3 regions of the Streptomyces sp. NPDC088252 genome follow, and region 2 is predicted to be linked to each of the others. Evidence: riboswitches for the same ligand, from Rfam matches in the RefSeq annotation. Region 2 holds a riboswitch; each other region holds the start of a gene.
What was found. Region 2 has a riboswitch for cobalamin ahead of ACIOHC_RS24495 (ribonucleoside-diphosphate reductase subunit alpha). Riboswitches for the same ligand answer to the same signal wherever they lie in the genome.
Positions count from the first base shown of each region.

Region 1: it holds a riboswitch for cobalamin, as region 2 does, so the genes downstream of both, ACIOHC_RS03300 (prenyltransferase/squalene oxidase repeat-containing protein) here and ACIOHC_RS24495 (ribonucleoside-diphosphate reductase subunit alpha) in region 2, are expected to answer to the same signal.
Region 3: it holds a riboswitch for cobalamin, as region 2 does, so the genes downstream of both, ACIOHC_RS41770 (HoxN/HupN/NixA family nickel/cobalt transporter) here and ACIOHC_RS24495 (ribonucleoside-diphosphate reductase subunit alpha) in region 2, are expected to answer to the same signal.

Region 1 is NZ_JBIURS010000001.1:744,315-753,878, forward strand. It holds gene ACIOHC_RS03285 (ATP-binding cassette domain-containing protein) at 1-1,107, opposite strand, end outside; gene ACIOHC_RS03290 (energy-coupling factor transporter transmembrane component T) at 1,104-2,279, opposite strand; gene ACIOHC_RS03295 (SCO2322 family protein) at 2,276-2,959, opposite strand; gene ACIOHC_RS03300 (prenyltransferase/squalene oxidase repeat-containing protein) at 2,956-4,230, opposite strand; cobalamin riboswitch at 4,338-4,473, opposite strand; gene ACIOHC_RS03305 (MBL fold metallo-hydrolase) at 4,659-5,714, opposite strand; gene ACIOHC_RS03310 (lipocalin-like domain-containing protein) at 6,110-6,535, opposite strand; gene ACIOHC_RS03315 (aldehyde dehydrogenase) at 6,852-8,312, shown strand; gene ACIOHC_RS03320 (ferredoxin) at 8,312-8,545, shown strand; gene ACIOHC_RS03325 (MFS transporter) at 8,697-9,564, opposite strand, start outside.
Region 2 is NZ_JBIURS010000012.1:64,943-74,506, reverse strand. It holds gene def (peptide deformylase) at 1-256, shown strand, start outside; gene ACIOHC_RS24520 (D-Ala-D-Ala carboxypeptidase family metallohydrolase) at 426-1,163, shown strand; gene ACIOHC_RS24515 (family 20 glycosylhydrolase) at 1,234-3,033, opposite strand; gene ACIOHC_RS24510 (helix-turn-helix domain-containing protein) at 3,148-4,122, opposite strand; gene ACIOHC_RS24505 (hypothetical protein) at 4,204-4,416, shown strand; gene ACIOHC_RS24500 (ribonucleotide-diphosphate reductase subunit beta) at 4,475-5,494, opposite strand; gene ACIOHC_RS24495 (ribonucleoside-diphosphate reductase subunit alpha) at 5,494-7,905, opposite strand; cobalamin riboswitch at 8,043-8,178, opposite strand; gene mctP (monocarboxylate uptake permease MctP) at 8,350-9,564, opposite strand, start outside.
Region 3 is NZ_JBIURS010000044.1:28,665-38,228, reverse strand. It holds partial or broken gene ACIOHC_RS41785 (ABC transporter substrate-binding protein) at 1-614, shown strand, start outside; gene ACIOHC_RS41780 (FecCD family ABC transporter permease) at 615-1,733, shown strand; partial or broken gene ACIOHC_RS41775 (ABC transporter ATP-binding protein) at 1,730-2,508, shown strand; gene ACIOHC_RS41770 (HoxN/HupN/NixA family nickel/cobalt transporter) at 2,583-3,671, opposite strand; cobalamin riboswitch at 3,699-3,903, opposite strand; partial or broken gene ACIOHC_RS41765 (diaminopimelate decarboxylase) at 4,518-4,661, opposite strand; gene ACIOHC_RS41760 (MFS transporter) at 4,919-6,202, opposite strand; gene ACIOHC_RS41755 (PLP-dependent cysteine synthase family protein) at 6,199-7,338, opposite strand; gene ACIOHC_RS41750 (hypothetical protein) at 7,454-7,921, opposite strand; gene ACIOHC_RS41745 (hypothetical protein) at 8,284-8,562, shown strand; gene ACIOHC_RS41740 (APC family permease) at 8,552-9,564, opposite strand, start outside.

The DNA.
Region 1 (9,564 bases), on a different contig from region 2:
GAGCGTGGCCAGCAGGGTGGATTTGCCCGCACCGTTGCGGCCCATCAGGGCGACCGTCTCGCCGGGGGCGACGGTGAGCGTCACCCCGCGCAGCGCCTCGACGCGCCCACGCCGTACGCCGAGCCGCTCGACCCGGGCCGGGGTGTGGCCCGCGGGACCGGGAGCGGTGGTGGTCCGGGCGCCGCGGCCCAGCAGCCGGGCCAGGGCGCCGCGCCGCGCCGGTGCCGGGACGGCGGGCAACGGGGCCACCACGGCCCCGGTTGGTTTGGACGGCGCGGCGGGCGGCCGTGCCGACGCCAGCCGCTCGCGCAGACCGGCCGCGCGGCGCCGGGCATCGCGGACCGAGAGCGGCAGCGGTTCCCAGCCCGCCAGCCGGCCCAGCGCGACGACCGGCGGGTGGACCGGGGAGACGGCCATGACGTCCGCGGGCGCGCCCATGACCGGTGCCGCGCCCGGTGACGGCAGCAGGACGACCCGGTCCGCGTACTGCACCACCCGCTCCAGCCGGTGCTCCGCCATCAGGACCGTCGTACCGAGGTCGTGCACCAGCCGCTGGAGCACGGCGAGGACCTCCTCGGCCGCCGCCGGGTCCAGGGCGGACGTCGGCTCGTCGAGGACCAGGACCTTCGGGTGCGGGGTGAGCACCGAGCCGATCGCGACCCGCTGCTGCTGGCCGCCGGAGAGCGTGGCGATCGGCCGGTCGCGCAGCCCGGCCAGACCCAGCAGGTCGAGGGTCTCCTCGACCCGCCGCCGCATCACGCCGGGGGCCAGGCCCAGCGACTCCATCCCGTACGCCAGCTCGTCCTCGACCGTGTCGGTGACGAAGTGGGAGAGCGGGTCCTGACCCACCGTGCCGACCAGATCGGCGAGTTCGCGCGGCTTGTGGGTACGGGTGTCGCGCCCGTCGACCGTGACCCGGCCGCTCAGCGTGCCGCCGGTGAAGTGCGGCACCAGACCGGAGACGGCACCCAGCAGCGTCGACTTGCCGACCCCGGACGGGCCGACGATCAGCACCAACTCGCCCTCCGGAACGGTCAGATCGACCCCGGACAGGGTGGGGCGCCCGGTGCCCTCGTAGCGCACCGAGACATGCTCGAACCGGATCACTGGCTCTCCTTGGAACGCGGGGCGCCCAGCGGGGGTGGCACGGGCGCCACCACCGCGGGCAACAGCCCGATCAGCACCGCGGCCGCGGGCCACAGCGGAAGCACCGGCGCGGCCAGCGGTACGACGCCAGGCCGCAGTGCCTCCGCGTCGACACCGCCCGCCCAGACCATTGCCACGGCCACGGCGACCCCCGAACCCGCCACCAGCCAGGCACGCCCACCCCACCGGTCGGGCCGGTAGCGGGTACGGACCGAGCGGGCCCCGCCGAGCCGCAGCCCGGCCATCGCGGCGACCAGCCCGGCGATCAGCAGCGGCAGTCCGTACACCGCGCCCTGCGCGGCCAGCAACCCGTACGTGCCCGCGCACACCCCCAGCAGTCCGCCGAGCGTGAGGACGTTCGTGGTGTGCCGGACGGCGGGCGGGACCTGGGCCGTGCGCCCGTATCCGCGCGCGTCCATCGAGGCCGCCACCGCGACCGAGCGCTCCAACGCACCCTCCAGGACCGGCAGTCCGATCTGGAGCACCGCCTTGACGCCGCCGGTCGGACGGCCCCGCAGCCGCCGTGCGGTGCGCAGCCGCACCACATCGGCGACCATGTTCGGCGCGAACGTCATGGCGACGACGACGGCGACCCCCGCCTCGTACAGCGCACCCGGCAGCGACTTCAGCAGCCGGGCCGGGTTGGCGAGCGAGTTCGCCGCACCGAGACAGATCAGCAGGGTCGCCAGCTTCGCCCCGTCGTACAGCGCGAAGACCAGTTGCTCGGCGGTGACCCGGCCACCGATCCTGACGCCCTTCGCCCAGTCGGGCAGCGGCACCTCGGGGAGCGTGAACACCGGATGCGTCCCGGGGACCGGCGAACCGAGAAGGACCGAGAAGACCAGCCGCACACCGACGACGAACAGCCCGATCCTGATGAACGCCCCGTACGAACGGGCCCACGGCGCGTCCGTGCGGCGCGCCGCGACCACATAGCCGGCGACCCCCACCAGCAGCCCGAGCAGCAGCGGATTGGTGGTCCGGGACGCGGCGGTGGCGAGACCGAGCGCCCACAGCCACCAGGCCCCGGCGGGCAGGGCGTTGCTCCGGGTCGCCCCGGGGGCGCGCAGCGGCCGGCGCGGCCGGACGGTGCCGGTGGCGCCGGTCACCGGGCCGCTGGTCGGGGCGGTCATCCGCGGCGGCGGCGGGCCTGCACGACTGCGGCGATGCCGAGGAGGAGAACGGCGCCGACGCCGACGAGCACCCCGGCGGACGGCCCGCCGGAGCCGCCCGAACCGGTGGAGGCGGCGGCGGGGGCGGAGGCGCCCGGGGACGCAGTCGCGGAAGGCGTCGCGTGCCCGTCGCCCGAGACCTGTTCGCCGCAGCCCGAGCCCGGATAGCCGGAGATGGCACAGAGCAGCGCGTCGCTGCTGTAACGCAGCGGTTTGGCCACCGAGGCGAGCGCCTCGGCGGCGCTCGCGTCGGGGGCGACCCGCGCGCAGGCGGTACGCGGCGCGGGCGGCGTCTCGCCGGCCGGGGCGTCCGCCGCCGTGCCCGGGTCGATGACCAGCGCGACCCGCTTGGTGCCGTCCTGGGCCGGGGTGTCCGCGCAGATCTTCGCGAAGTCGGGGGAGCGGCGCGGCTTCGCCGAGTCCTGGGAGTCCTCGCTGACCGAGAACCGGAAGCCCTGCACCGTGCCGTCGTCCGGCCGGACGAGGGACGGGCCCTGGGTGGCGTACGTCCAGCCGGTGCCGGAACCCTCCCAGAACGACCAGTACCGGTACCCGGCCGCCTGGGCCGTCCCGGCGCCGAGCACGGCCAGGACGGCAGCCAGGGCCACCAGCAGCGCGGTGGCCCTTCCCGCCCGCCTCACAGCTGCCGGTTCTTGCGCCGGCCGCTGATCAGGAAGGCCGCGGCCGCGGCGACGACGAGGCCGATGCCGATGAACCACCACACGCCACCGATCACGTCGTCGCCGCTGTGCACCTGGTCCTTCTCCGTGGCCTCGTAGCCGGTGTCGGCGGACGGGTCGGGCGTCGTGACGGCCGCGGGTGCGGGACCGGTCGCGTTCAGCCGGTCGACCAGGTTGACGCCGTTGAAGTCGCGGGCGTCGGAGCCGGTCGCGTGCGCGGCCAGGACCAGCTGGGCGTAGGCGGCGGGACCGTTCTGCTCGGCCCAGGGGCCGGCGTTCTTCTTCAGCCAGGCCAGGGCCTTGGCGGCCTTGTCCTGGTGGCCCGCGGCGGACAGGGCGACGACCGCGTCCGCGGTGTTGCCGAAGTCGGGCTGCGGGGTGGTGTCGGCGGCACCGGGCATCGGGGCCAGGTCGAGGTGGCCGCTCGTGGCGAGGGCGTTGGCGAGGTAGTGGGCGCCGTTCTGGGCGGCCTGCTCGGGCGTGAGACCGGTCCCCGGGCGGCAGCTGGTCCCCTTGGCCGCGGCGTTGTTCCCGACGGCCAGGGCCTTGCCCATCGTGCCGAGCACGGCGGCGGCGGTGGCGTCCGCGTTGGCGGCGAGCTTGCCGGCCTTGTCGGGCTGGTAGGCGAAGGCGCCGCCGTCCTTGCCGCCGCACGGGATCGCGAGCGCGAGCAGCGGGGAGTAGGGGGTCTTGCCGTCCGGGGTGGTGATGTCCGCGAGCCGCTGGCCCTGCCGGGCGAGGGCGCCGATCACCAGCGAGGTGGAGTTGGCGTCGCTGGGCGCGCCGGCGGTGTAGCCCCAGCCGCCGTCCTCGTTCTGTACGGACTTCAGCCAGCGGACCGAGTTGTTGACGGTGTCCCGGTGCCCGCCCACCTCGACGAACGCCTGGACGGCGGCCGCGGTGGCATTGGTGTCCAGCACCGTCTTCCCGGTGCAGGGCCGGGAGACGTCGGGCCGGTACGCGGCGTAGGCGCCGTTGCCGCACTGCTGGGCGATCAGCCAGTCCACCGACTCCTTGGCGGGCGTGACGCCCTCCAGCCGCTGGGCGAGGAAGGCCAGCGACTGCCGCCAGACACCGTCGTAGGTCGGGTCCTTCGTGCCGTACAGCCCGGACGGCAGGGCGACGGACGGCGAGGGGGAAGGGGACGGCGCCGCCACCGCGACCGGGGCAGCGGCCGCACAGAGCACGGTGGCGATGGCGGCGAGCGTTGCCGCGCTGCGGCGTACGGTCATGGCGGGCGGGGCCTCTCCTGCGGGGAACCGGGCACAGGCACGCTCAGGCACCAGGCTCCGGCTCCGTATACCTCGACGGTGCCGACCACCGGGGTTCCGGAGGTCGCGAGCCGGTCACGACCGCGGACAGGGCATTCCGACTCACCGTCTGCGACGACGGTTCACGGCTGCGTGGTCAGCGCCGGATTCGCACCGGCTTCCCCCTGAACGGGCATGATGACGACCCGCACACTCTACCGGGCGGGGTCGGACGGGTTCCGGGGCCGTCCGGGGGCTCGTCTTCCACGGAACGGGCGACGGCCCGGCGCGGCCCCGGGAGCCCGACGGGCGACGCCTTCACCGCGCTCGCCGGAAGTCCGGCCCGTGCCGGTGCCCGGGTGTCCGGAAGAGGGTGAACGAGCTCCCTGCCCGACGGCCCGCCGCGCCCTTCACACCGCGATGTACGTCACCGGCTCGCTCCCCGCCACCGCCTCCGCGCGCCCCAGCCTGACCAGACGTCGCAGATGCGCCTCGGCCTCGGAGACGGCGATGTTCCGCGAACCGTGCGAGATCTGCTCCCACGGCCGGTTCCACTCCATCCGCTCGGCCAGCTCCCACGGCGTGAGCGGGGTGGCCAGCAGCTTGAGCAGTCCGGTCAGCCGTTCCTCGTGATGGTCCAGGAGTTCCCGTACGCGCCCCGCGGCGTCCGTGAACGCGTACTGGTGGGCGGGCAGCACCTCCGCCACGCCGAGCCGGCCGATGTGCTCCAGCGAGCCGAGGTAGTCACCGACGGGGTCTCCCCCGGCGGAGGGGGCGGTGCCCGGCGCGGCGTCCGGGTCCTCGTACAGCCCGATGTGCGGGCTGATCCCCGGCAGCAGATGGTCCCCCGAGAACAGCCGCCCCCGGCCCGGCAGATTCCGCGGATGCTCCTCCTCCAGATGCAGACAGACATGACCGGGCGTGTGCCCCGGAGTCCAGATCGCCCGCAGTCGGCGGCCCGCCAGGCCGAGGAGCTCCCCCGGAGCGATCTCCCGGTCCGGGAGCGCGGACCGCAGCCCCGGCAGCGTGCGCATCCGGCCGCCCTCGACCGCGGCCCGCAGCGGCGCGAGATGCTCCTGGGGCGCACCGACCGCGGTGAGCTTCGTCAAGAGGTACGACAGCCAGGTGCCGGGCCGGGCCTCACGGGTGCGGCGCACGATCGCGGCGTCCGCCGCGTGCATGGCGATCCAGGCCCCGGACGCCTCGCGCACCTGGCCGGAGAGGCCGTGGTGGTCGGGGTGGTGATGGGTGACGACCACACCGTGGATGTCGCCGATGCCCGTACCGATGGCGTCGAGCCCGGCGGTGAGGGTGTCCCACGCCTCCGGATCGTCCCAGCCCGTGTCGATCAGGACCGGCCCGCGATCGGTGTCGAGGACATGGACGAGGGTGTGGCCGAGCGGATTGTCCGGGATGGGGACCTTGATGCTGTGCACGCCCCCGCCATGGTCGGTCACCTGCGTCATGGGCTCCCCATCTCTCGTCGAGGTCTGGTCGGCGCACCGGACGTATGGCGTGCGGCGCACCGCGCCCACTGTAACGAGAACTTGTTTCAGTAGTAGCCCCGGTCGACCATCTGTCGGTACGTCCATCTGCCGGGCGTGCCGGGGGAGTTCGGGGTGCACGCGATCGCGGGACGGTCGCCTACCGCGCGAGGGACGGCCGCCCCGGTGGCTACCGGGCGCGGGCCGCCCCGTGCCCGCGCCCGTGGCCCGCGTGGGCCGGGGCGCCGCGTGGGCCTGACGCCGCGCGGGCCGCGGTTCACGCGTCGGCGCGGGGCGGTCCGTACGCTCGGAGCCCCGCGCCGGGCGGTGGATCCGGGTCACCGGCCGGGCGGCCGGTGACCCGGATCACTCGTCGCTCATGCGGCGTCCGTGGCCGGACGGTGCCAGACGAGTCGCGGGGTGCGCGCGCCGTCGCCGGTTCCCTCGGTCGGGGGGAGCAGGGTTAATCGGTCCCCCTCCACCCGCCACCGCCGCTCCTGACTGGTGCCGACCCACGGGCGCAGGGACGCCACGTGCAGATGGTGGACGACCAGGTCGCCCGTCACCTCGTAGGTGCCCGCGTATCCCAGGTACGGAGAAGTCCTGAACAGGGTCGCGGTGTCGACCGGTCCGGCCGCCCCCTCCTCCGGGGAGGACTCGGCGTCCGGGTTCAGCATGCTCACCGACATGTGGCCGTCGGCGGTGTAGGTGATCAGTCCTGTCGGACTCTGCCCGAGGGGGTGTTCGAGGGTGTCGCCGGAGGCGTCCATGATGGCGACGGTGCTCAGCAGCCAGGCACCCACGAGGGGGTGTTCGGAGGTGCCTGGCCGGGGGGCGGATGGGTGATTCGGTTCGGTGCGGGATGGGGTGTGCACGTGTCTCCCTTCTGAGCTGGTGGAATTCGGAACTTCTGGAGCGGGTGCGTGGGGGACGGGGTCGTTCTCGTCCCTACCCGTGCGGCACGCCGTGGAAGCGAGGGGCGCGCCGCGAAAGCCCGGGTGGCGCGACGGCGGCGGTCCGGCCGCGCGCGTCGTCGAAGCCGTGGACTCCTGGAACTGGAACTGGTATCAGTTCTGACACGGAGTCAGGGAACGTGCCGGGTCGCGGGAGGCAGCAGCCATGACCGAGCTTGTCGAACACGGAAAACTTTTCATCGGCGGGGAGTTGGTCGATCCGCTGGGCCGGGATGTCATCGAGGTCGTATCGCCCCACACCGAACAGGTCATCGGCCGGGTGCCGCACGCCTGCGAGGAGGATGTGGACCGGGCCGTCGCCGCCGCCCGGCGGGCGTTCGACGAGGGGCCCTGGCCGCGGACGACCCTGGACGAGCGGATCGCGGTGATCACCCGGATCAAGGACGCGTTCGCCGTGCGGTACGAGGAGATCGCCCGTGTCATCAGCTCGCAGAACGGCACCCCGTACACGTCGAGCGTCATGGTGCAGGCGCTCGCCGCGATGATGGTGTGGGACGCGGCGATCACCGTCGCCCGCACCTTCCCGTACGAGGAGCGCCGGGACGGGGCTCTCAGGCCGCTGCTGGTGCGCCGGGAGCCGGTCGGGGTGGTCGCGGCCGTGGTGCCGTGGAACGTTCCGCAGTTCACCGCCGCCGCGAAGCTCGCGCCCGCGCTGCTGGCCGGCTGCTCCGCCGTGCTCAAGGTCTCGCCCGAATCCCCGCTGGACGCCTACATCCTGGCCGACATCGTGGCCGGGGCCGGGCTGCCGGAGGGGGTGCTGTCGATCCTGCCCGCGGACCGCGAGGTCAGCGAGTACCTGGTGGGGCACCCCGGCGTCGACAAGGTGTCGTTCACCGGGTCCGTGGCCGCCGGGCGACGGGTGATGGAGGTCGCCTCCCGCAACCTCACCCGGGTCACACTGGAACTGGGCGGCAAGTCCGCCGCCGTGATCCTCCCGGACGCCGATCCGGAGACGGCAGTCGCCGGGATCGTTCCCTTCGCCTGGATGATCAACGGCCAGGCGTGCGTCGCCCAGACCCGCATCCTCGTCCCGCGCACCCGCTACGACGAGACGGCCGAGGCGTTCGCCGCCGCCGCGAGCGCGCTGCAGGTCGGCGACCCGCTCGATCCCGCCACCGAACTCGGCCCCCTCGTCGCGCGGCGCCAGCAGCAGCGGTCGCTCGACTACATCAGGATCGGCCAGGACGAGGGCGCCAAGATCCTCACCGGCGGCGGACGTCCGGCGTCCCAGGGCCGGGGCTGGTACGTGGAGCCGACCCTCTTCGGTGACGTCGACAACTCCATGCGCGTCGCCCGCGAGGAGATCTTCGGTCCCGTCATCTGCCTCCTGCCGTACGGTGACGAGGACGAGGCCGTACGGATCGCCAACGACTCCGAGTACGGCCTCAGCGGCAGCGTCTGGACCGCCGACACCGAGCGCGGCATCGACATCGCGCGCCGGGTCAGAACGGGCACGTACAGCGTCAACACCTTCAGCCTCGACATGCTCGGTCCCTTCGGCGGTTACAAGAACTCCGGTCTGGGACGGGAGTTCGGGCCCGAGGGATACGCCGAGTACTTCGAGCACAAGATGATTCATCTGCCGGCCGGATACGAGGAGGCGTGATGGGGGACCGCTGGGCCGTGGAGGTCGACCGCGGGGTCTGCATCGGTTCCGGAATGTGTGTGAACCACGCCCCTGGAGGATTCGCGCTGGATTCCGCCCGGCAGTCCCGTCCGTCGGCCCCGGAGACCGACGCCAACGAGCAGGTGCTCGCGGCGGCCGAGGGATGCCCGGTCGAGGCGATCACGATCACGCTGATCGGCTCGGGGGAGGTCGTCTTCCCGCCGGAGGAATGAAAGGGCGCTCCCGCAACAGGATTTGGCCGCGGTGGAAGGCTTCGAGCCGGTTCGCCATTTCCCGGCGGGCGGTCGAGTACGGGCGTACCCGATTTGCACCGGCCGCTGTGGGACGGTCTGCCCGCGCTCGCCGGCCGGGTTCGTCACCGGGTCAGCAAGGCGTCGGGCGATGGTCCGGTTCGGCGTCGCCGCTCGGAGTGGCCGCGTCATCCGGAGTCAGGCAGTGGATGCGCGGTATCGGTGAAGCCAGCAGCCAGAGCACCGACAGCGTTCCCCCGGCGGCGCCGATGAGCAGTGTTGTCCGCAGGCCGAAGGCGGTGGCGAGCAGGCCGCCGACGACGGCCCCGATGGGACGTATGCCGTAGTTGACGGTGCTGAACGCGCCCGCCACGCGGCTGCGCATGCCATCAGGAATCACGCTGGTCTGCAGGGAGTTGAGGTTGACGTCGAAGAGCATGACGCCGATCCCGGAGAGGAACTCCGCCGCGGCCAGTGCTCCGGCGCGGGCCCAGAGCGGGCCGCCCGCGCCGGCCGCGACGGCGATGGGCGCCGGAAACAGCACGGCTCCCACGACGATGCTGCGCCCCACTCCGATACGTCGCGAGATCCTCGGGGCGAGGACGGCGCCGAGGAAGGCGCCGGTCGAACCGATACCCAGAGCCAGTCCGATCACTCCGGCGGACAGCCCCAGGACGCGGCTGGCGAACAACATCATCAGCCCGCTGCCTGCGACAAAGGTGAAGAAGTTGACGGTCACCGCGCTGCAGAGCCCGGCGCGCAGCACCGGGTGCCGCGTCACGAAGGTCATCCCCTCCCGGGCACGTCGTAGCAGTGAGGGAACCGCTGCCTCGTCGGTGCCGGTGGGCGATTCACCGAGCGGGATCCGCCCTATCAGGAACGCGGACGCCGCATACGACAAGGCATCGACAACGACAGCCAGGGGCGCGGTCAACGCTTGAACGAGACCGCCACCGACCGCCGGGCCGACCACGTGCGACACCGACCGACTGGCACTGAGC
Region 2 (9,564 bases):
CGAGGGCTGCCTCTCGGTCCCGACGGCGTACGCCTCGCTGGCCCGCCCGGACTACGCGGTGGTCCGCGGACAGGACGCCAAGGGCAACCCGGTCAGGATCCGTGGCAACGGCTACTTCGCCCGCTGCCTCCAGCACGAGACGGACCACCTGTACGGACACCTGTACATCGACCGGCTCTCGAAGCGGGACCGCAAGGACGCCCTGCGGCAGATGGCGGAGAACACGCCGCGCTACGAGATCGTGCCGAACGACTGACGTCCGGCCGTCACCGACGGGCCCGGCATCCCCTGAGCGGGAGGCCGGGCCCGTCGTTCCCGCTCCTCTGATCGACCGTCAACCGCCGTTTGCTCATGGGCGGTTGACGCGCGTCGACTCGTCCGACAAGCTCGCTCACCACATCCCCGTCGTGATAGGGAGCCTCCTCATGCTCGGACGAACCGCACGACTTCTGCTCGGTCTTGTCATGACCATGGCCTTCGCCTTGGGTGGGGCCGTGGTCACCGCCGGCACCGCACAGGCCGACGGCTGCTACACGTGGACCCGCACCCTGTCCCCCGGCGCCACCGGCAATGACGTGGTCCAGCTCCAGATACGGGTGGCCGGCTACCCGGGCTACAACTCCGTGCTCGCCGTCGACGGTTCCTACGGACCGGCCACCACCGCCGCCGTCAAGCGTTTCCAGGCCGCCTACGGTCTCGCCGCGGACGGCATCGCGGGTCCGGCCACCCAGGCCAAGATCTATGAGCTCCAGGACAACGACTGCACCCCGGCCCACTTCACGTACGCCGAACACAACCAGTGCAACACGACCTGGGCGGGTGGTGCCGTCGCGGCGGGCACGGCGAAGGCCAACGCCCTGAGCACCATGTGGAAACTGGAGGCGCTGCGGCACGCGCTCGGCGACCAGTCGATCCGGATCACCAGCGGATTCCGCTCCACCTCCTGCAACAGCGCGGTCGGCGGCGCGTCCAACAGCCGTCATCTGTACGGGGACGCGGCCGACCTCGGCGCCGGACCGCACGCGCTGTGCACCCTTGCCAAGGAGGCCCGCAACCACGGCTTCAACGGGATCCTCGGCCCCGGCTACCCGGACCACGGCGACCACGTCCACGTCAACCAGGGGCCCAGCCACTTCTGGTCGGCGCCGAACTGCGGCATCTGACACGGCGAGGGCCCCGTACGCCGGTCCGTCCGAACCGGCGTACGGGGCCCTTCTCCGTGTGCCGCCCGTGTCAGAAGGTCCTTGCCGTCAGCCGCGTCGCGCCCGTCGTCTGGACCGCGGCGTCGTCCGAAGCCCGCTCCGTCAGACGGAGCTGGGAGATGGCGTTGCGCAGGGTCAGCCCCCCGGCCGCGGTGTCCGGCTGCCAGCGCTGCGTACGCGCCGTCGCCGAACAGGCCCCGAGCGAGAGCTCCGCCCCCATCTCCAGCGGGGCGCCCAGATACTTCTTTCCGCGCACCGCGTCCAGGCACTGACCGGTCTCGGACGACCGCACCGTGTAGTACCCGTCGGCGGTGGCCGTCAGCGTCCAGGAGGCGGCACCGGCACCCACCAGGGAGACACCCGCGTCCGCGGCGGGGGAGAGCGCCCGGTCGCCCGCGGTCAGCCGGTACGTACCGTCGGCGAGCGGGGTGCGGTCGGTGTTCGACCAGCCCGGCGCGTGGCCGATCCGCCGGGCCAGCGCCTCGAAACCGGCGTACGTCTCACTGGGTTTCGGGCCGCCCCAGGTGGCCTGTGCGAGGAAGCGCAGCGGCATGAAGGTCTTCGCCTCCACCTCGTTCTCGGTCTCGGCCGCCGCACTGTCCGGCCACAGGCTGATCTTGGCGCCGGTGAGGTTCGCGGCCGTTGCGGGCAGCGTCTCGCCCTCGAAGCGCAGCGGCGTCCAGTCGCTCTCGTAGAGTTGTCGCGTCTGCGTCGTGTAGCCGCCGCGCACGAGGTAGAGCGCGTACGCCGAGTTCATGACCTGCCGGCCCTCGGCGAGCAGCGCGGACGGCTTCTGGATGGCGCCGCCGCCCAGCCAGTGCTCCACGGTGATGTCACGGTTCAGCGGGACGACGCCGTTGCGGCCCGCCAGGCCGTCGTTCCAGATCCGCAGCGAACGGCCCCCGGCCTTCACCTGCGCGTCGACCTGATCGATGAAGTCGACGAAGAGGTCGTCGGGGGTCGCGCTCGCGCCGAACTTCGCGGTCGCCGCGGTCTGCAGCTGCGGGTGGTTCGGGTAGGACGAGCCGATCATGTACTCGTCGGCGCCCATGTGCCAGGTGCGGGTGTCCCACACCTTCAGGGCCTCGTCGACCATCGAGGTGTAGTACGTCAGCGCCTCGGGCCGGGAGATGTCGAGCCGGGGCGGGGAGGCGACGCCGTTCTTGTCCTTGAGCTGGAGCTCCGGGTGGTTCTCCAGGTAGGTGTCCATGTGGCCGGGGGAGTTGATCTCCGGCACCAGCTCGATGTGGTACTTCTTCGCCAGCGCGACCAGGGAGCGGACCTGCGGCTTCGTGTAGTAGCCCCAGAACGCCGACGCCGGGTCGGTGTCGCTCCTGACCTTGGCCTCGATCCACAGCTGGTTGAGCTTCTGGGACGCCATGTCCTTCATCAGCCGCTCGAACCACGGGATCGAGACGTTGATGTAGCAGGCGCACACCCCGACCCCGCGCTCACGGTACGCGGGCACGTCGGTCGCCGAACCGCGCGCGGCGCGGCCGTCGTCGTTCAGCAGCTGGAGGACGGTCCGCGAACCGTAGAAGACGCCGGTGGAGGTCGCGGCCGTGACCGTGACCCGGTCGCCGACGTCGAGCCGATAGCCCTCCGCGCCCAGCGATTTCTTCAGGGACGGGTCCTGTCGCAGCACGATGTCGCCGCTGCGGGCCGCCGCCGCGCCCCGCGACACCGAAGCCTTCCTGGTCAGTTCACCCGCGAAGCGGCGTGCGTCGTCGGCCGTGCGGCTGTCCCGCACCCCGTCCAGCACGATCCGCGCCCGCTGGGCCAGCGTGAACTCGCCCGCACCGGCCTGCCATTGGCGCAGAGAGGGCAGCACCTCGGGCGGTGGTGCGGCGGTTGCGACCGACCCTCTTGGGTCGCCCGGGCCGTGGTCCATGGACAGGTGTGGTCAACGGTTGGACGAATGATCCGACGTCAGATCTATTAGGTATCAGGCGACTTCGGTCATTGCGCCCGGGCCGCGGAAAGTGCGGCGGTAGGCGTTCGGCGTAGTGCCCAACGACCGTACGAACTGATGGCGCAGTGCGGCGGCTGTTCCGAAGCCGGTGCGCCCGGCGATCGTGTCCACCGTTTCATCGGATGTCTCCAGGAGGTGCTGTGCCAGCAGCACCCGCTGACGGAGCAGCCAGCGGTACGGAGTGGTGCCCGTCTCCTGCTGGAAGCGGCGGGCGAAGGTGCGCGGGGACATGTGCGCCTGGGCGGCGAGCTGTTCGACGGTCACCTCCTGGTCGAGGTGGCGCTCCATCCAGGCCAGGGTCCCGCCGACCGTGTCGCACCGCGTGCGGGGCAGCGGCCGCTTGATGTACTGCGCCTGCCCGCCGTCGCGGTGCGGCGGCACCACCATGCGGCGGGCGATGGCGTTGGCGGCGTCGGGGCCGTACGCCTGCCGGACCAGATGCAGACAGGCGTCGATCCCGGCCGCCGTGCCCGCCGAGGTGATGACCGGGCCCTCGTCCACGTACAGCACATCGGGTTCGACGACCGCCCGCGGGAAGCGGCGGGCCAGTTCGTCGGCATGACGCCAGTGGGTGGTGCAGCGGCGGCCGTCCAGCAGCCCGGCCGCCCCGAGCACATAGGCCCCGGAGCAGACGCTCATCACCCGGGCGCCCCGGTCCACGGCCCGGCGCAGGGCGTCGAGGATCTCCTCGGGGTAGTCCCGTGCGACGAAGTGGCTGCCGGCCGGTACGGCGATGAGGTCGGCCTCCTCCAGACGGTCGAGGCCGTGCGGCGTACTGATGGTGAATCCGGCGTGGGTCCGCAGCACCGGGCCCTCGGCGGAGACCACGGCGAAGTCGTGGACCGGCAGGCCCTCGTCGCTGCGATCGAGCCCGAAGACCTCGCACAGCACACCCAGCTCGAAGGGATGGACCTCGTCGAGCAGCAGGGCGGCGACATTCTTCAGCATGACACCAGTGTGGCAGTAATTCGATGGTCCATGACAGTCCTGCCACTGCCGCCATCCGTCCGCGCGGACGAGAGTAGAGCCATGAACACATTCCTGAACGTCCTGGGCACAGCCGCACTTTTCGCTCTCGTCCTGCTGCCCGCCCTGGCCGGACTCGCCCGGGAGCGCCGCATCGACCGCGAGCTGCGCGCCGCGGAACGGGCACGGAGCGACGGACCCCCGGAAACGACGGACGCCGCGCAACCGGTCGCGGCCGCGCGGCGTCCCTACGTCAGAAGCTGGGCGAGGATCTAGGAGTAGCTCGTCCGGATCGCGCCGGGCTCGCCGATCCGGCCCGATCCGACCGGAAGACCTAGAAGTCGTCGTCGAACGCGACCGATCCCTCCACCGCCACCTGGTACGCGGACGGTCGGCGCTCGAAGAAGTTCGTCAGCTCCTGCACGCCCTGCAGCTCCATGAACGAGAACGGGTTCTCGGAGCCGTAGACCGCCGGGAAGCCCAGCCGGGTGAGCCGCTGGTCGGCCACGCACTCCAGGTACTGCCGCATCGACTCCGTGTTCATGCCCGGCAGACCGTCACCGCACAGATCGCGGCCGAACTGCAGCTCCGCCGCCACGGCCTCCTTCAGCATGTCGGTGACCTGCTGCTGGAGCTCGTCGTCGAAGAGGTCGGGCTCCTCCTTGCGGACGGTGTCCACGACCTCGAACGCGAAGTTCATGTGCATCGTCTCGTCACGGAAGACCCAGTTGGTACCCGTGGCGAGACCGTGCAGCAGACCCCGCGAGCGGAACCAGTAGACGTACGCGAACGCGCCGTAGAAGAACAGCCCCTCGATGCACGCCGCGAAGCAGATCAGGTTCAACAGGAAGCGGCGGCGGTCGGCCTTCGTCTCCAGCCGCTCGATCTTCTCGACCGAATCCATCCACTTGAAGCAGAACTGCGCCTTCTCACGGATCGAGGGGATCTCCTCGACCGCGTCGAACGCGGCGGCACGGTCGTCCGGGTCGGGCAGATAGGTGTCCAGCAGCGTCAGATAGAACTGGACGTGCACGGCCTCCTCGAAGAGCTGTCGCGACAGATAAAGCCGCGCCTCGGGGGAGTTGATGTGCTTGTACAGCGTCAGTACGAGGTTGTTGGAGACGATCGAGTCACCCGTCGCGAAGAACGCGACGAGCCGGCCGATCATGTGCTGCTCGCCGGGGGAGAGCTTCGCGAGGTCGGCGACGTCGGAGTGGAGGTCGACCTCCTCCACCGTCCAGGTGTTCTTGATCGCGTCGCGGTAGCGCTCGTAGAAGTCCGGGTAGCGCATGGGCCGCAGGGTCAGCTCGAAGCCCGGGTCGAGCAGGTTCTTCTCGGAGTCGGTGGAGCTCATTACTGGCAGGCCTCGCAGGACTCGGGGTTTTCCAGGGAGCAGGCGATCGCGTCGGCGTCGGGCGTCGAAGCCTGCTGTACGGGGATGGGGGCGGTGGCCGCGGCCCGGCCGGAGGCCGCACGGGCGATCCGGGTCGCCGGGCGTGAGCGCAGGTAGTACGTCGTCTTCAGCCCCTGCTTCCAGGCGTACGCGTACATCGAGGAGAGCTTGCCGATCGTCGGCGTCTCCATGAAGAGGTTCAGCGACTGGCTCTGGTCGAGGAACGGCGTACGGGCCGCCGCCATGTCGATCAGTCCGCGCTGCGGGATCTCCCACGCCGTGCGGTACAGCGCCCGCACGTCCTCGGGGATCCAGGCGAAGCCCTGCACGGAGCCGCTCGCCTCGCGCAGTGCCTCACGGGTCCGTGCGTCCCACACGCCGAGCCGCTTCAGCTCCTCCACCAGATACGCGTTGACCTGGAGGAACTCACCGCTGAGCGTCTCGCGCTTGAAGAGGTTGGAGACCTGGGGCTCGATGCACTCGTACACACCTGCGATCGAGGCGATCGTCGCCGTGGGCGCGATGGCGAGCAGCAGCGAGTTGCGCATGCCGCTCCTGGCGACGCGGGCGCGCAGCGCGTCCCAGCGCTCCGGCCAGTTCAGCTCGGTGTCGTAGTGGTCGGGGTGCAGCACCCCGCGCGCGGCCCGCGTCTCGGCCCAGGCGGGCAGCGGGCCCGACCGCTCGGCGAGCTCGCAGGACGCCTCGTACGCCGCGAGCATGATCCGCTCGGAGATCTTGGTGGAGAGCGCGCGCGCCTCGGGGGAGTCGAACGGCAGCCGCAGCTGGAAGAAGACGTCCTGCAGACCCATCGCGCCCAGGCCGACCGGGCGCCACTTCGCGTTGGAGCGGCCGGCCTGCTCGGTCGGGTAGAAGTTGATGTCGACGACCCGGTCGAGGAAGGTCACGGCGGTCCGGACGGTGGCGTCCAGCCGCTCCCAGTCGATGGTGCCGTCGGCGACGAACGCGCCGAGGTTGACCGAACCCAGGTTGCAGACGGCCGTCTCGCCGTCATCGGTGACTTCGAGGATCTCGGTGCACAGATTCGAGGAGTGGACGACGCGGCCCGGCTCGGCGGTCTGGTTCGCGGTGCGGTTGGAGGCGTCCTTGAACGTCATCCAGCCCTGGCCGGTCTGCGCGAGGGTACGCATCATCCGGCCGTACAGCTCGCGGGCCGGCATCGACTTGCGGGCCAGTCCCTCGGCCTCGGCGGCCCGGTACGCGGCGTCGAAGTCGTCGCCCCACAGGTCGACCAGCTCGGGCACGTCCGCGGGCGAGAACAGCGACCAGTCGCCGTCCGCGTCGACCCGGCGCATGAACTCGTCCGGGATCCAGTGCGCCAGGTTGAGGTTGTGCGTACGCCGCTGGTCCTCGCCCGTGTTGTCGCGCAGCTCCAGGAACTCCTCGATGTCCGCGTGCCAGGTCTCCAGGTAGACGGCGGCGGCGCCCTTGCGGCGACCGCCCTGGTTGACCGCGGCGACGGAGGCGTCGAGCGTCTTCAGGAACGGCACGATGCCGTTGGAGTGCCCGTTGGTGCCTCGGATCAGCGAACCGCGGGCGCGGATGCGGGAGTACGAGAGCCCGATGCCGCCCGCGTGCTTCGAGAGCCGCGCCACCTGGTGGTAGCGGTCGTAGATCGAGTCGAGCTCGTCGAGCGGGGAGTCCAGCAGATAGCAGGAGGACATCTGCGGGTGCCGCGTACCGGAGTTGAACAGGGTCGGCGAGGAGGGCAGATAGTCGAGCCGGCTCATCAGCCCGTACAGCGCGGCCACTTCGTCCAGGGCGCGCTGCGAATCGTCCTCGGCGAGACCGGACGCGACCCGCAGCATGAAGTGCTGGGGCGTCTCGACGACCTGGCGGGTGTGCGGGTGGCGCAGCAGATAGCGGCTGTGCAGGGTCCGCAGCCCGAAGTAACCGAACCGGTCGTCGGCGCCGTCGGCGAGCGAGCGTGCCACCAGCGCGTCGAGGGCGTCCGCGTGCAGCGCGACGAACTCGGCGGTACGGTCCGCGATCAGGCCCTCGCGGTGCCCGACGGCGACGGAGGCGGAGAAGGAGACCGCGCCCTGACCGACCGCCTCGTCCGCGATGGTGCGGGTCAGGAGCCTGGCGGCGAGCCGGGAGTAGGCGGGGTCCTCGGAGATCAGCCCCGCGGCGGCCTCGGTGGCCAGCGAGCGCAGCTCGGCCTCGTCGGACCGGGCGCTGCGGCCGCGCAGCGCGGCGGCGGCGACACGACCGGGGTCGGTGTCGGGCAGATCGACGGTGAGGTCGGTCAGGGTCCGCAGCAGTGCGGTCCCCGGTCCGTCGTGTGCGGTCCCCTCGGACTCGGCCGCTTCGGACACGGCGACTGAAGCCGGATCGGCTGGCGCGATGGTCACGTGGTGCTCTCCCTCGCTCGGCTCGGGGCCGGCGGGGAACGGGGCAGCCGGGCAGAGGCGGGCCCGAGCGGGGCAGCACTCCGTACGGCGTCCACCGGCCCATCCGCGAGGCCCGGACGTCTGGCATCCGGTTCGGTCGAGCCGGATGCGCTGTCGGCAGGTCCTCGGACTTACTCGGGGGTGCGCAAAAGCGCACCGAACACACCGTTGCGGGACAGTTCCGGATTCGCACCGGATTCCCCTGCGGCGACAGCGAGCATGAGCATACATGTGGGGGCCGCCCGATGAGGCAGCCCCCACATGTTGTGTCGTACAAGGTGGGCCGGGCCCGCAGAACGAGCTGTACGGCCCTGTTCGGAGCCCGGGGCCCCCGACCATGCGGACGGCCCGCCGAACCCCGCAGGAGGGGGCTCGGCGGGCCGTCGGCCGGTGTCGGAGCGCTTGTCAGTGACCGCCGCCCGGAGCTCCGGCCGTGGCCGGCGGGAGCTCGACCTGGACGCCCGGGTCGCCCGCGTCGGCCGTGTAGTCGCCCGGGGCGGTCTCGTCGATTCCGACGGGCGCCTTCACGGCGTTCAGGACGAAGGTGAGCACCACCGTCACGACCACGTTCAGCACGAACGCCGTCAGGCCGATGTATCCGATCTCGCCGATACCGGGAATCTCCTTGGACGAACCGCCGAAGTGCGCCTGGGTCGGGCTGGCGACCCCGTACGCGGCCGCCGTGCCGTACACCATGCCCACCGCCCAGCCCGCGAGCAGCGCCCAGCGGTGGAACCAGCGGGTGAACAGGCCGCCGACCAGGGCCGGCATCGTCTGGAGGATCCAGATCCCGCCGAGCAGCTGGAAGTTGATCGCGACCGTCTTGTCCATGGTCAGGACGAAGGCGAGCGCACCGACCTTCACCAGCAGGGACACCAGCTTGGAGACCTTGGTCTCCTGCTCCGGGGTGGCGTCCGGCTTCAGGAAGTCCTTGTAGATGTTGCGGGTGAAGAGGTTCGCGGCGGCGATCGACATGATCGCGGCGGGCACCAGAGCGCCGATGCCGATGGCCGCGAACGCGACCCCCGCGAACCAGTCGGGGAACATGTCCTCGAACAGCTGGGGAATGGCCAACTGCCCGTTGTCCACCTTGATCCCGGCGGCGATCGCCATGAAGCCGAGCAGCGCGAGCAGGCCCAGCATCAGCGAGTACAGCGGCAGGATCGTGGTGTTGCGCCGGATCACGTTGCGGCTGCGGCTGGAGAGCGTCGCCGTGATCGAGTGCGGATACATGAAGAGCGCGAGCGCCGAGCCCAACGCCAGGGTGGCGTAACCCCATTGGCCCGCCTCGCCGGGTGCGAGCGCGCCGCGCGGCTTGCCGGTCGCCGGGTTGGTCTGCGAGAACGCCTCGTTCGCCTTGGCGAAGATGTCGTGGAACCCGCCCAGTTTGATCGGGATGTAGATGATCGCCACCGCGATGACCAGGTAGATCAGCCCGTCCTTGACGAACGCGATCAGCGCCGGTGCCCGCAGGCCGGACGAGTAGGTGTAGGCGGCCAGCACGGCGAACGCGATCAGCAGCGGCAGGTCCTTGACGAACCAGTGGGTGTTCTCGCCGCCACCGACACCCATCACGTCCAGCACCGCCTGGATGCCGACGAGCTGGAGCGCGATGTACGG
Region 3 (9,564 bases), on a different contig from region 2:
ATCAAGGTGGTGCAACTCCGGTCGACCGCCTGCGCCTCGACGCGCGAAGGGCCCAGGAACGATCTGTCCGACGTGACGGACGACATCCGGCGGCTCGGGGCGCTCACGGACACCTCGGAACGGGCCGATGCCCTCGTCGACGGCATGGAGGGCAAGATCTCCGCGGTGCGCAGGGCCCTGGGCGATCTGCCGGAGTCCGGCGGCCGACGTACTTCGTCTTCGACTTCGACGGCGGGACCGAACAGCCGATGGCCGTGTGCGGGAAACAGGTGGCCAACGCGGTGATCAGGCTGGCCGGTGCGCGCAATGTCTTCGGCGACTGCGACAGCGACCACAAGCAGGTCGGCTGGGAGGACGTCGTCGAGAAGAACCCCGACTGGATCCAGCTGGCCGTAAGGAACCGGGGCAGTGCCGCGTCCGACGACAGGGCGTTCGACGAGGCGGAGAAGTTCCTCAAGTCGTTCCCGGCGAAACGCGGACTCACCGCGGTCGAGGAGGCCAGGTTTCTGCGCATTCGCTCGGAACGGACCACCATCGCCGGCGTCGGCAACGCGGACACGGTCGAGCAGATCGCTCGTACGGTGCACGCCGACCGGTTCGAGGGCGGACGGTAGATGGCCCTCGACAGCTCGGCCGACAAGGCGGCCGGTCGTCCTGGCCCGGTCGAGCCCGAAGCACCCGGCACCGAGGGATCCGCATACGTGCGGCGGCCCCTTCCCGCCCGGTGGGTGGCCGCCGCTCTCGCGGTGGCGCTGCTGCTGGGGCTCACGGCCGCCGTCTCCTGGGGTTCCTCGCACGTGGCGGTTTCCGAGGTGTGGTCGACGGTGGGGCACCGGCTGACCGGCGGGGCCGCGCGGCCGGGCACCTGGGACCTGATCGTGTGGCAGTTGCGGGTCCCCCGGGCCCTGCTCGCGGCCGTCGTGGGTGCCGGACTCGGCGTCGTCGGCACCGCCGTACAGGCCCTGGTGCGCAATCCGCTCGCCGATCCCCACCTTCTGGGTATCTCCAACGGTGCTTCTCTGGGAGCCGTGGCGGCGATCGTGCTCGGCGCGAGCACCGGGGGTCTGTTCGGGCCGGGCGTCTCCGGCGCGGCGTTCGCCGGAGCGCTGCTGTCGTTCGGTCTGGTCTGGACGGTGGCCCGGCGAGGCGGTGGCTTCTCGCCGCTGCGTCTCGTGCTGGCGGGGGTGGCGATCGGACAGTTCCTGGCGGGGTTCACCAGCTGTCTGGTGTTGCGGGCCGGTGACGAGCAGCAGACCCGGGGCGTGCTGTTCTGGCTGATGGGCAGCCTCGGCGGTGCGCAGTGGAGCTCGCTCGCCGTGCCCACGGCGGCCGTCGTGCTGGGCCTTGCCGTGTTCCAGGGCCGGGCCAGGGCGTTGAACGCCTTGCTGATGGGTGACGAGACGGCGGCCGGACTCGGTGTACCCGTGGTGCGGCTGCGGCGCGAGATGTTCGTGGTCACCAGTGTGCTGACCGGTGTGCTCGTGTCCGTCTCCGGCGCCATCGGATTCGTGGGGCTGCTGGTGCCGCATCTGTGCCGACTGCTGGTCGGAGGGGACCATCGCAGGCTGCTGCCCGTGTCCGCGCTGACCGGTGCGGTGCTCCTGGTCGTCGTCGACACCCTCTGCCGCACCGTGCTGCCGGATCAGGAGCTTCCCATCGGTGTGGTCACGGCGCTGCTGGGCGCCCCCGCCCTGCTGTTCCTGCTGGACCGGCGTTCCGAGCAGGGCCGATGAGAATCGACGTACACGACCTCCGGGTGGCCTACGACGGCCGTACCGTGGTCTCGGGGCTGCATCTCATCGCGTCCTCGGGCGAGATCACCGGGCTGGTCGGCCCCAACGGCGGCGGCAAGTCGACCGTGCTGCGTACCGTCTACCGGCATCTGCGCCCGGCCGCGGGCCGGGTGCTCCTGAACGGTACGGACATCGAGGCGCTTCCGCCCGCCGAGGCGGCCAGGCATGTCGCCGCTCTGCCGCAGGAGCGCGGTGGGGACTTCGATCTGACCGTCCACGAGATCGTGGTGATGGGCCGCACCCCGTACAAGCGGGCCTTCGGAGGTGAGGACGGGACGGACCGGGCCGTCGTCACCCGGGCCCTGGGGCAGGTCGGTCTCGCGGGGTACGGGAATCGCCGCTTCTCCGCGTTGTCTTGTCGGGTGGCAAACGCCAACGGGCCCTGCTGGCCAGGGCTTTCGCGCAGGACCCCGATGTCCTGGTGCTGGACGAGCCGACCAATCACCTCGATGTGCGCCACCAGGTGGAGCTGCTGTCACTGTTGCGGGCGCAGGGGCGCACCACACTGGTCTCGCTCCACGACCTGAACGCGGCGGCCTCGGTCTGCGACCGCCTGCATGTGCTGCACGAAGGAGCGCTGGTCGCGTCCGGCACTCCTCTGGAGGCGCTCACTCCGGCTCTGTTGGCGGAGGTGTTCGGCGTGCGGGCGGCGGTGGTCGAGCATCCGTTGACCGGTGATCCGCTGATCGCCTTCGATCACCGGTCGGCCATGTGAGCGTGCCCGTCCCACCGCGGGCCGGACCGGGCGGCTCGGACGGCGCGGGGCTCTCGGCGGTGCGCGATACGGCATCAGCCGCCGTCGGGAGCGCGGCCCGTCCAGCGTTCCTCGACCTTCGCGATCCTCCAGTAGGCCAGGGCCGCCGCCCACACCACCACGAAGAGTCCGACGATGATGTAGCCGACATTGCCCAGGTCCAGGCCGGAGATCCAGCCGGTGACCGGGTCCCGCAGACCGAGCTTGTCGTGGAATATGGTGACCAGCTCGATCGTGCCGATGAGGAAGGCGACGGCGATCGACAGGCCGGTGATGGCGAGGTTGTAGAAGACCTTGCGCACCGGGTTGGAGAAGGCCCACTGGTAGGCGAAGTTCATGAACGTCCCGTCGAGCGTGTCGAACAGACTCATTCCGGCGGCGAACAGCAGCGGCAGGCACAGGATCGCGTACCAGGGCAGGCCCGCCGCGGCGCCACTGCCCGCCATGACCATCAGGGTGACCTCCGTGGCGGTGTCGAAGCCGAGACCGAAGAGGAAGCCGAGCGGATACATCTGGCCCGGCCTGGTGATGGACCGGGTGAACCTGCCGAGGATCCGGTTCATGAACCCGCGCGAGTCCAGGTGCTGCTCCAGTTCGGCCTCGTCGAACCGGCCCGCCCGCATCGCCCGGAACACGCGCAGAATGCCGACGAGTGCGACCAGGTTCAACGCGGCGATGAGATAGAGGAAGGATCCGGAGACGGTCGTACCCACCACACCCAACACCTGGTGTGTGCCCGAGTTCTCGTTGATCAGCACCCCCGCCAGCCGTGCTCCCCCGGCGACCAGCGCGGCCATGGCGATGACCACGCTGGAGTGTCCGAGCGCGAACCAGAAGCCGACCGACACGGGGCGCTTGCCGTCGGCCATCAGTTTGCGGGTCGTGTTGTCGATGGCGGCGATGTGATCGGCGTCGAAGGCGTGCCGCATGCCGAGCGTGTACGCGGTGATCCCGAGCCCGATGCCGAACGCCTTGGAACCGACCTCGTAGTGCTGTGGCAGGACGAGCAGGAACAGCACGCCGAACGCCACCACGTGCAGGGCGGCTATCACCGCGAGCAGCCCCACGGTTCGAACGGTGTCCTCGCGCCGCCACGTGAACACGGCGGAATCGGGCAGGGTCATACGGTCACGCTCCAGCACCTCGTGGATGACTTCGTGAGATGCCGTGGCCGGTCTCCTGGCTGACGGGTTCGCTCGCGCTCGTGCCCGCCCCTGCCTTCCCAGCCGCGCTCTACGGCCAGTGGCAGTCGTTGGGACGGATACTCCCCGATCACAGTGGCGAGGGCCGCTCCGGCCTGAGACTCCTCGGAGTCTGTCACCGGTCTTCCCGAACACCACGGCGCACACACTCTAGCGTTGTGGTGAGCGGCGCCCACAAGCGGGCGGGCGGGCCGGGTGGAGCGATGACGGCCCCGGCTTCCGGCACGGCGTCGGACCGTGGTCCTCGTCCTCCACGATGCCCGGCGAAATTCCCTTCGCCGAGAGGCTGCCGTCCGTTAGCCTTCGGCACCCGGAGACCCTTGAGGAGCTGAGATGCCCGGTCACCCGAGCGCGCGTTGACCCCATAGGCCGCGACCGGCCCGTCATCGCGTGCTGCCCTCGATCCGCGGCACGGCGAACCCTCCCTCGCCCGAGCCGGCGCACCTGCCGTGCGTCGCGCGGCGGGCGCCGTTCTCAGCAGCTCAAGGGGGCCCTGTGCCGTCCGCTTCTCCTGCCGTGCCCGCACACCGTCGCACCGTCCGGCACACACTCGATCCCGCTTCCGATGGGGCCTTCGACGCGGCTCGGCCTTCGGGGCTCCGCGTGGCCTTGGCGCCCGGCAGGCCGGGTCTGCCCGGCGGTCCGCGGGCAGGAGGCCCGCGGTGAAGGCGGCCCGCTCCGGTCGGCCGGCCCTGCCGAGCCTGTGGCGGGACGGTGACTTCCGCAGGCTCTGGGCGGGGCAGACCGCCTCTCAACTCGGGGCACAGGCCGCCCAGGCAGCCCGACCATCCGTCGCAGCGCGGTCAGGTAGGGCCTGACGGTGGTGATCTGCGAGCCGATGCGGCACTGCAGGCCGACCGGTTCGAACCGCCGCTGGTCGAGTATCCGGGCGATGGCGTGCCGGGCGCTCCCGTGAAGGCCGACGCAGGAGACGGCTCGCGAGCCGGGTCCTCCGCCTGGAGACGGACACAGCGCCCCGGATCGTCGACGGACCGGGACGCACCGGTGACGCCATGTCCGCCCACCCGGGGGCGTGCCTCTCCGTCAGCGGCCTCTTGGCCCCGTACACCCGGCCTTTGACGTCGGCTTGACGACGCCGGCTCGCCCTGCGCTCCTCACCTGCGCAGCGGGCATCGTCCGGCGCAGCCCCCCGTGGCCACCCACGCCCCTCACCGCTGCGGAACCGGTTCCCTCGCCCGGCCGGCCCGGAACGGACCGAGTCTCCCGGTCCGCATCAAGGCGGCGACCGCGGCGGCGCACAGCAGGCCCACGCCGCACAACACCAGCCAGGGCAGACGCGGTTGCTCGACGGATGCATCCCACACGGCTCCGGTCGCGAGGTTGCCGACGGTGATCCCGACGCCCGAGATCGTGTTGTACAGACCGTAGTGGGTGGCGACCAGCCGGTCGCCGGAGAGCGTGACGACGGTGTCCATCTCGAACGGGTACACCAGGGCGGTACCGAGGGCGAGCAGGGCGGCCGCGAGGAACAGCGGTACCAGGGCCGCCGCCCGGATCAGCGGTCCCGCTCCCCCGGGCGGCGCCCCGGCGACCACGAGCGGTGCGAAGGCGCCGCCCATCAGCGCCAGGCCGTACACGACCGACCGGCCGGGCGACCAGCGCGCCCGCGCCCAGGCGGTGATGCGCAGTTGCCCGGCCGCGGCGACACCGGCGGACACGGCGAAGAGCGCGGTGGTGACGCCGTCCCCGCTCCCCGGAGCCACCCGCTGCGCCTGGAGCGGCAGCGCCAGATAGACCTGGAAGGACAGGACGTACGAGCCGATCATCGCCGCCGAGAAGAGCAGAAAGGGGCGGTTGGACGCCACGGCGCGCCAGTCGGCGAGCACTCCCTGGCGCCCCTCGCCCGCTTCGGACGGACGTCCTCGGTCGGGCAGGGCCCTGATCTGTACGAGAGTGAGCCCGAGGAAGAGGAGCGCCGCCACCGCGCACACCATCCGGAAGTTCAGCGCGATCAGGGAGAGACCGATCAAGGGACCGACGAACATGCCGACCTGGTAGAAGACGTTGAACAGTGCGAACGCTTCCACGCGGCGCTCCCCCGCCTCCCGTGCGAGATGCGCCCGCACGGCCGGGTTGAACAGCGCGCCCGCGAAGCCGGTCAGCGCCGACGCGAGGATCAGGGCGGGCAGCGAATCGACGAGGCCGAGCAGTCCGAAGCCGACGGTCCGCAGGACGCATCCGGTGATGATCACGTTCTTGCAACCGAGCCGGTCGGCGAGCGTGCCACCGATGAGGAACATGCCCTGTTGGCTGAAGTTTCTTACGCCGAGCACCAGTCCGACCGCCCAGGCGGCCATGCCCAGGCCGCCCGAGAGGTGGATCGCGAGGTACGGCATCAGCATGTAGAACGCCGTGTTGATGGTGAACTGCTGGACCATCAGCAGCCGGACGGGGCCGTCGAAGGAGCGGAACTGCCGGACGAATCCCCTCATCGCGCGGCCACCTCGTCCACGTGCGGCGCGGTGATGTTCACACAACGCGTCCAGCGCTCCACGGCGCGCTCACCGGGATGGCCGATCTCGTCGGGGTCGTCCGCGGGCGGGCGTGAGAGGAGGTCGTGCGCACGGCAGTAGTCGTCGCTGTAGACCGTGTCCCAGTAACGATGGACTCCGTCGGGGAAGATCGCCGCGATACGGGTGCCCGGGGCATGGGTGCGGGCGAGCCAGTCGGCCACCAGCGCGACGGCGCCGACGCTCCAGCCGCCACTCGCGTAGTGGTTTCTGGCCAGCCGCCGGGCCGCCCAGACCGCCTCGTCCGGTGCGACCCAGTGGGCCTCGTCGAACGCGGCGTGGTCGACGTTGCACGGATGGATGCTGCTGCCCAGGCCGCGCATCAGGCGGTCTCCGGCGGGCTGGCCGAAGATGGCGGAGCGCACCGAGTCGACACCGACCAGCCGCACGCCCGGTGAGATCGCGCGCAGCGCACGGGTGATCCCGGCGGAGTGTCCGCCCGTCCCGACGGCAGCCACCAGCACGTCCACCCGGCCGAGCTGTACGGCGAGTTCGAGGGCGAGGTTCGCGTACGCCGCCGGGTTGTCCGGGTTGTGGTACTGGTCGGGGCACCAGGAGCCGGGAGCCGCGGCGAGCAGGGAGCGGACGCGGTCCCTGCGCGCCTGCTGCCAGCCGCCGGCCGGGCTCGGTTCCTCGACGACCTCCACGCGAGCGCCGAGGGCCCGCAGCTGATGAACCATGAGGGGTTCCATGCCCGGGTCGGTGACCAGCGTGACCGGATGGCCGTAGGTGATGCCCGCGAGCGCGAGACCGAGTCCGAGGGTTCCGCTGGTGGACTCGATGACGGGCGCGTCGGGACGGAGCTCTCCGCGGGCTCGGGCCGCCGCGACCATGTGGAGGGCCGGACGGTCCTTGATGCCGCCGGGATTGGCGCCCTCCAGCTTGGCCCAGAAGCCGCGGCCGACGGGGCTGAAGGGGCTTCCGACCCAGAGGACCGGCGTGTTGCCCACCATTCCGGCGGGGGTACGGCGGGGGGCGCCCGCAGGTTCGGGGAGTTCGTGTGCCGCCACGAAGGCGTGCACGTCGTCGGGGGAAATGCTGCGCAGAGCAGTGGTCATGCCGACCTGGTCCTTCCACGGCCACGACGGGACGGGGCCGTTGCGTGAGAGCGGTACGGGAGAGGGCGCGGCTCGTGCGGGCGATCGGCGGAGCGACCGGGCGCACGGAGCCGTGTCACGTACGGCTGACGCAGACCAGGCGCAGCAGAGCGCATCCCGTGAAGGGCGACGCCCCCTCGGCTGCGAGACCGCGGGGGCGGTGCGCGAGACCCGAAAGGCCCGACTCCATGAGCCCCCACGCGGCCAGGGTGAGCAGCAGGGCCTCCAGGAGAGGGAGTACGGATCGCGTCGACACCTCGCCCAGGAGCGCGGCCGAATCGCAGCACCCGCCGGGAGCCGCCGGATGGTGCCCGGCCCCGGACGCGTCGCAGCCGGCGGGTTCCGGGGTGTCCCCCATGTGCTCCATGTCCCGCACATCTGGGGCGACCGCGGACAACGAGCCGCTGATCGGCGTCACATGGTGCCCGTCCTGCGCCTGCACACCACACATCAGCACGTGAGCCACGGCGACGGTCGCCAGGCTCAGAAGAAGAGTGATGACGAGGCGGCGGACTCCCGGCCCCGGGGCAACAGCTGACAGCACGTCGCCGACCGTATCGTCAAAAGTGGAGTGATACGCATTTATGCGGACGTACGGGTGAAATCCCTTGCCGCGACCGTACGAGCCCCGCGCGTCTGCTACGGAACTCGGCCGGCGAGGCGGTGAGACACACCCCAACTCCCCTTGTCGCCAGCGGAGTTCACCGGCACACCGACGGAGGGATCCGCCCCCGCACCTGCGGAGCGGGGGCGAGGGACGCCACTGGACGCGACCCGTCCGCACAGACGTGCGGCGACCCACGGAGCCCCGCGTGCGACCACCTCGACGGCGAACAGCGGGGCGCTCGCCCACGCGGTCGGCCATTGATACCCCTACGGGGTATATTCTTCAGTGCCGGCTGGATCGTGCTTGCCGCAGGCTCCCTGGCCGCGGGCCTCGCCGGTCAGGTCTGGACAGAGCTGGCCGGACGAGCACTGCAAGGCATAGGTGCGGCGCTGATCGCCCCGCCCGGCCGGCTTCTCGCCCCGGCCACCACCGCGGCACTTCATCCGCACCGCTGCTCCGCCTCCCTCACCCACACGGGCCGTACCCACCGATGCGCCGCCACGCAGAGCGTCCGGCTGCGATGCGCGGCGCGCCGCACGGTCATGAGGCCCGCCGTGAATGCGGCGTTCACCGGCTGAGCCGGTACGGGAGCATGCAGACGACGACATCGGTATGGGCCATGAGCGTGGCGGCCAGCAGGATGCCGCGCTGGTTCTGCAGGATCTGGTAGCGGCGGTGGAGCGGCTCGACCTCGGGGATGAGGACGGCGATCTGCCGCCCTTCCTCCGCCGCCCGCTCGACGTACTCGACGATCGGCTGCACCAGAGAGCGCTGCGGGCTGTCGATGATGTCCAGACGCACGCCCGGGTTCCAGCGTTCCCACCTGTCGCTCAGTTCCTGAGCCTTGACCGGGTCCGAGTGGACGGCGACCGCCACGACGTCGTGTCCGAGGGCGCTGGCGGCCGTCAGGGCGTGCTGGGCGAGCTTGCTGACTTCTCCGACCGGAACGATGACCAGGGACTCGGCGGGGCGCAGCGCCGGGGGGATCTCTCCGAGACCGAGCTCCTTTCCGACCGCCGTGTAGTAACGCTCGACACGGGCGAACAGCAGCATCAGCAGGGGAACGGTGACGACCACCACCCAGGCTCCTTCGAGGAACTTGGTGGCCAACAGGACCGCTCCGGCCACGGCGGTCAGTACCGCGCCCGAGCCATTGAGCGCCGCGCGCCGCAGCCATCCCGGCGACCGTTGCCCCGCCCAGTGCCGTACCAGCCCGATCTGGCTGATGGTGAAGCCGGTGAACACGCCGATCGCGAACAGCGGGATCATCCGGTGCGTGTCGCCGTCCACGGCGATCAGCAGCAGCGCCGCGAGCAGTGCCAGCGCCAGCACGCCCCAGCGGTAGACGGGACGTTCCCTGCGCAGCCCGAACAGATGGGGCAGGCGGTGGTCGCGCGCCAGCAGGCTCATCAGGACGGGCAGGCCGCCGAAGCTGGTGTTCGCCGCGAAGGCGAGGGCCAGGGTCACCACGAGGTTGGTCGCGTAGTAGGGCCATCCCGTTCCGTACGCGCCGGCGGTCAGCTGGGCGAGGACGGTCACACCCCCGCGTGGGGCCACGTGGTCGCGGCGGATCAGCACCG